2 linked regions of the Methanococcus maripaludis genome follow. The protein of the gene in region 1 binds, or shares a complex with, the protein of each later gene. Links are inferred from orthologs where the notes say so. Each region holds a gene or a part of one and is shown in the gene's direction. Other genes may lie near its edges.

Evidence for each region.
Region 2: HNP90_RS00960 (region 1) and HNP90_RS06390 share a complex: the UniProt entries of both Methanocaldococcus jannaschii proteins name them as parts of the RNA polymerase complex. The link is inferred for Methanococcus maripaludis from one-to-one orthologs.

What each region holds. Positions count from the first base shown.
Region 1 is NZ_JACDUL010000001.1:180,865-184,116, forward strand. The notes cover bases 169-3,148. They hold HNP90_RS00960 (DNA-directed RNA polymerase subunit B''), read left to right. Parts: upstream 169-898; coding sequence 899-2,398; downstream 2,399-3,148. Other genes in these bases: HNP90_RS00950 (homocysteine biosynthesis protein), read right to left, coding at 169-325; HNP90_RS00955 (DNA-directed RNA polymerase subunit H), read left to right, coding at 579-815; rpoB (DNA-directed RNA polymerase subunit B), read left to right, coding at 2,442-3,148. Also shown: more of HNP90_RS00950, read right to left, coding at 1-168; more of rpoB, read left to right, coding at 3,149-3,252. UniProt on the Methanocaldococcus jannaschii protein: DNA-dependent RNA polymerase (RNAP) catalyzes the transcription of DNA into RNA using the four ribonucleoside triphosphates as substrates. The Rpo2 subunit (Rpo2N and Rpo2C in this organism) is implicated in DNA promoter recognition and in nucleotide binding.
Region 2 is NZ_JACDUL010000003.1:204,430-207,184, forward strand. It holds HNP90_RS06390 (DNA-directed RNA polymerase subunit P), read left to right. Parts: upstream 1-1,185; coding sequence 1,186-1,326; downstream 1,327-2,755. Other genes in the region: psmA (archaeal proteasome endopeptidase complex subunit alpha), read left to right, coding at 1-8; HNP90_RS06380 (ribosome assembly factor SBDS), read left to right, coding at 107-811; rpl37A (50S ribosomal protein L37Ae), read left to right, coding at 841-1,131; HNP90_RS06395 (rRNA maturation protein), read left to right, coding at 1,326-1,820; HNP90_RS06400 (KEOPS complex subunit Pcc1), read left to right, coding at 1,828-2,079. UniProt on the Methanocaldococcus jannaschii protein: DNA-dependent RNA polymerase (RNAP) catalyzes the transcription of DNA into RNA using the four ribonucleoside triphosphates as substrates.

The sequences.
Region 1 (3,252 bases):
GAGAACCGCCGTATGAAATATCGATATCATCATCGCTATTAGTTTGAGCAGCCCCTAAATACGCATCAACTGCTGCAAGTCCAGAATATGCCTCAACACCATTCAAATATGTCTTGTACATTTTTATTGGTGGATCGGAGTGTCCAAAATTTAAAAATGCTCCGCTTGAACACATCGCTCCAAATGTACCTGTCGTAACTACATCTATTTCAACTGCCGCTTTTTCCGCACCCAGTTCGTCGACTATATCGATCATCTCTTCTGCAGTAACCACAACTGCATCGCCATTTCGTATCTTCTCATTAATTTCGTGAACGGTTTTCAAAATATCAACCTTAATTTTATATATTTAAAGCAGTGAATGTATAATATCTGGACAATAATCCATCGGGTTAGCTCTAGAGTATATATACACTATAATATATAACCGTATCACTATTTTGCTAACTTGAAATAATTTTAGAAATATATATAAAGATAGAAAATAATATATATGAGTTACCACTATTTTTCATGATATTAATATTATACGCATAAATTTATTTTTATAACTATTTTAAACAAATGGAGGCCAAACTGTGAAAGTATCATCACATGCAATGGTTCCGACACATGAGATTATTCCAAGAGAAGAAATACCCCTTTTACTCGAAAAATACAATATAAAATTGCAGCAATTGCCTAAATTGCTCGATACCGATCCACTTGTGCTCGAAGTTGAAGCAGCTCCTGGAGACGTTTTAAAAATAACAAGAATGAGTCCTACTGCAGGCGAAAGCACCTATTACAGATTAGTAATAGCAACTTCACTCTAAATTGCTGGTTAATACCTGCTAAATATTTTTTAAAATTTAAAATAAGCTATTATTCCTTTATCTAAAATCTATGGGGGAAAATCATGGAGTCCCGTGTCGTTGTTGATGCATTTTTTAAAGAAAACAGTTTAGTAAAACACCACATCGATTCCTACGATGATTTTGTGAAAAATAAAATTCAAAAGATCATCGATGAGGTAACTGGTGTCGAAACAGAAATTAAAGGAGGATACAAAGTATCCTTTGATAAAGTGAGAGTTACAAAACCAATAAATAAAGAAGCTGACGGTTCTGTAAAAGAAATAACACCTATGGAAGCGAGAATTAGAAACCTTGCATACTCTGCACCGCTTTACCTTGAAATGATACCGACAGTTGGCGAAGATGAAGAAGAAAAAGTGTTATCTCCTGTTGAAGTTTACATTGGAGAACTTCCGGTAATGCTTGGTTCAGAAATCTGCCACTTGTGCGGAAAATCAGAAGAAGAATTAATAAAATACGGCGAAGACACAAAAGATCCTTTAGGTTATTTTATTGTTAACGGTTCTGAAAAAGCAGTTGTTGCTCAGGAAGACCTTATTCCTAACAGAATTATATGTGAAAAGGTAGAAAAAAACAATAAAATCGTAGATATCGCAAAAGTATTTTCAACCAGACATGGATTTAGGGCATTATGTACTGTTGAGAGAAACCCAGATGGGTTATTAAATGTTTCATTCCCGGGAATGCCTAGCACAATTCCACTAGTTATATTGATGAGAGCACTTGGTGCAGAATCAGATAGGGAGATTATCGAATTAATTTCAGACGAACCAACAGTTGTCATGCAGTTAATTGCAAACTTACAGGAAGCAAGAGAAGAGCATGCAATAAACACGACTGAAGATGCACTCGAACATATCGGAAAAAGAGTAGCTCCAGGACAGCCTAAAGAGTACAAGTTAAAAAGAGCAGAAACTATTCTTTGCAACTATTTATTGCCACACATGGGCGTAGAATCTGCAAAATTAGGTGCTAAATGTAAATACCTTGGAAGAATGGCTAAAAATTCAATCGAACTCTACTTAGGATTAAGGGTTGAAGATGATAAGGACCACTATTCAAACAAAAGGTTAAAATTAGCTGGAGACTTGATGGAAGATTTATTTAGACATTCATTCAACCAGTTGATTAAAGATATCAAATATCAGCTCGAAAGACAAGCAATAAGAAACAAAGAACCTTCAATTCAAGCTGCAGTTAGAAGTGATGTTTTAACTGAAAGAATGAGACATGCGATGGCTACTGGAAACTGGGTAGGTGGAAGAACTGGGGTATCCCAACTTCTCGATAGGACCAGTTACCTTGCAACAGTATCCCAATTAAGAAGAGTTGTATCCCCACTTTCAAGATCACAACCTCACTTCGAAGCTAGGGACTTGCACGCAACCCAATGGGGTAAAATATGTCCGTCCGAAACACCAGAAGGTCCAAACTGTGGTCTGGTAAAAAACCTTGCTGTAATGTGCAAAGTAACTACTGACGAAAGCGACGATAACGTAATAGAATTATTAAAAGAACTCGGGCTCACAAAGGAAAACTAAATTTAATATTGATCGAATTTAGTCAATTAAGAAGGTGGATACCTTGGAAAAGCAGACAAATGTATATGTTAACGGGAAATTGATCGATACCACAGAAGACCCTGAAACACTTGTTAAAAACTTAAGGGACAATAGAAGAAGTGGAAAATTATCGCCAAGCACTTCAATTTCATTCAATGAAGAAAGTAACGATGTTCACATTTCAACTGATGGTGGAAGGGCTGTAAGGCCATTAGTTGTAGCTGAAAACGGTGCTTCAAAATTAACCGAGGAATTACTTGAAAAAGTAGATGCTCAGGAATTAACTTTTCATGAATTAGTGGAATCTGGTGTTATTGAATACTTAGATGCTGAAGAAGAAGAAAACGCAAGAATTGCGATGTATGCAGATGAAGTAACTGAGGAAAACACCCACGTTGAAATCGACCCGCTTGTTATTTTGGGAATCGGTGCAGGTGTTGCCCCATATCCAGAACATAACTCAGCTCCAAGGATTACGATGGCTGCTGCGATGAGTAAACAGTCACTTGGAATTCCTATGGCAAACATAAAATGGAGAATGGATACAAGAGGACACTTACTCCACTATCCGCAAGTTCCACTTGTAAGAACGAAACACCAGGAAATCTTAGGATTTGATAAAAGACCTGCTGGACAGAACTTCGTTGTAGCAGTTATGAGTTACGAAGGCTACAACATGGAGGATGCATTCATTATCAATAAAGCGTCCCTTGAAAGAGGTCTTGGTAGAAGTACTTTTTTTAGAAGCTACGAAAGCTTTGAAAAAAGATACCCTGGAGGACAGCTCGATAAATTCGAAGTTCCTGAAAAAGGAGTTAGAGGATACCGGGCTG
Region 2 (2,755 bases), on another replicon or contig:
TTGAATAACGTAAATTAAGATAAATTCGAAATAATACCTAAAAAAACCCCTCATTATTGTTTTATTTATTGCGGGGAAAGGTATATAAATAAAAGAAGGGATAGATATGGTGTCATTGGACGATGCTGTTATAGCAAGGCTTCAATCACATGGGGAAAAATTCGAAATACTCGTGGATCCATACTTGGCAGCTAAATTTAAAGAAGGACAGCCAATAGGCATCTCAGAAGTCTTGGCCGCTGAAGCGGTTTATAAAGATTCTGGAAAAGGAGAAAAAGTTCCAGAAGATTTACTTTTGAAGATTTTTGAAACCTTGAATCCTTTGGAAATCGCAGAACAGATTCTAAAAAAAGGAACTGTTCAGTTAACGGCTAACCAGCGAAAAGAAATACAGGAACAAAAGCGAAAGCAAATCGTGTCTTTAATTTCGAAAAACACGATAAATCCTCAAACTGACACTCCCCACCCGCCGAAAAGGATTGAAAACGCTATGGAAGAAGCTAGAATCAGTGTTGATATTTATAAAAGCGCTGAAGAACAAATTCCTAAAATTATTAAGGAATTGAGGAAACTTTTACCCATTAAGTTTGAAAAAAGAGATGTTGCAGTTAAAATTCCCGGAGAATTTGCTGCAAATGCATACCATACACTTCATGAATACGGCGCAACCAAGCAGGAAGAGTGGATGGGCGATGGCTCGCTTGTTCTTGTAATCGAAATTCCAAGTGGTATTGAAAGCGAATTTTACATGCATTTGAACAAACTTACAAAAGGAACTGTTCAAACTAAAGTACTTAAAAGATATGACTAATCATTTTACGGATAGAAACAGGTGAAATAATGGTAGAATTTAGCCACACTAAAAAAATTGGTTCAGCAGGAAGATTTGGATCAAGATACGGTAGAAAAATCAGAGTAAGATTAAGAGACGTTGAAATTAAACAGAAAAAAGAATACAAATGTCCTGTTTGTGCATTCCCTAAATTAAAAAGAGTAGGAACCTCAATCTGGGTATGTGACAAATGCGGTGCAAAAATTGCTGGTGGAGCATACACCCCAGAAACTGGTGCTGGTAAAGTTGTTACAAAAGCTATCAGAAGAGTTATCGAAAGTAAAAGTAGAGAAATCTAATTTAATTATTTTTAAACCATTTATTTTTCATTTTAAGCTTTTTTAGGTGATATTATGGCAGAGTACAGATGTTCCAACTGTGGAAAAATTGTAACTCTTGATGAAATAGGATTAAAAGCTAAATGTCCTCACTGCAGTAACAGAGTTTTGATAAAATTAAGGCCTAAAATAGTTAAAAAAGTTCAGGCAAGATAATGATAATTACTACTTCCAGAAAACCTTCTCAAAGAACCAGAAGCCTTGTAAACGATTTAGCAAGGGTTTTTAATTTTGAAATATTAAACCGGGGAAAAATCCCTCTTTCTGAGCTAATCGAAAATAAGGCCGATATGATAATTGTAGAAGAACTAAAAGGCAACCCTGGAAGACTCAAAATATTTAATTTTGAAAATAATAAAATTCTTTCAATGAACCTATCCTTAAAACTTCAAAGAGAAGTTTCAGGAAAAGTTTTTAAAAACTCTGGAAAGTTGAGTTCGAAGTTTGATAGAAATACTGAAAATTTAAAAGAACTGTTTTTCGAATATTTATTCAAAAAATTGAGTAATTATGAAGAAGAGAGTTCTGATGTAGTGCTTACTTTTAAAACGGTTGATGAGTCCACATTCTACATTGAAGTTCACAAAGACTCAGAAAATTTAGGTCCAAGTTTAAAGATAAAGACCGTAAAGATACTCGATATTGAATAGTGTTAATATGGCATTTCCTAAATTTACCCTAAAACTAACTTTTGAAACTCCAAAAAAAGCCAGAATTATTTACGAATCTGTTTTTCCAGAACATGTCGCATCACAAGTTCGATCAAAATGTGAAATGGATCTTTTTGAAAATTCAATTGTTATATCTTGTGTTTCTGACGAATTGAGTATCCTAAAAGCATCGATTTACTCGTATCTTCGTTGGATAAAAGTTGCAGAAAGTATATATAAACTAACAGAAGATGAATAATAATTGATATATAAAATGAGTTTAAAAAATAAATTAAAACTAAAAGAGGATTGAAATCATGGAATTACCAGCAAATGTTCAAAATCAGTTAATGCAATTCCAACAACTCCAGCAACAGTTACAGATGATAATGTACCAAAAACAGCAGTTTGAAACACAATTAAAAGAAATGGAAAAAGCTATCGAAGAAATGGAAAAATCCGGATCCGACGAAGTGTTCAAAATGGCTGGAGGAATCCTCATTAAAAGAAACAAGGCCGAAGTAAAGGAAGAATTAAGCGAAAGAGTAGAAACACTCCAGTTAAGAGTAACTACCTTTGAAAAACAAGAAGAAAAAATGCAGAAAAGATACACTGAATTACAAGAAAACCTCCAAAAAGCAATGGGTCAAGGCCAATAAATTAATCAACTTTTTTATAACTTTTTTTTAGGTCTGCTTATGAAAAAAAAAATTGAAATATTAAAAGATTATCTGAAAAATGATGATATTTTATTTCTATGTCACCATAACGCGGATCCTGATGCAGTTGGTGCTGCTATCGGTTTAAAACAGCTTGCAAATAGCTTTTCTAAGAAAAAATCAAAAGAAAAAAATTTAAAAATATCTGCAGATTCAGTGAGCAAACTTTCAAGATCGATTTTAAATGAATTAAATGAAAATGTTGAAATCGTTGAG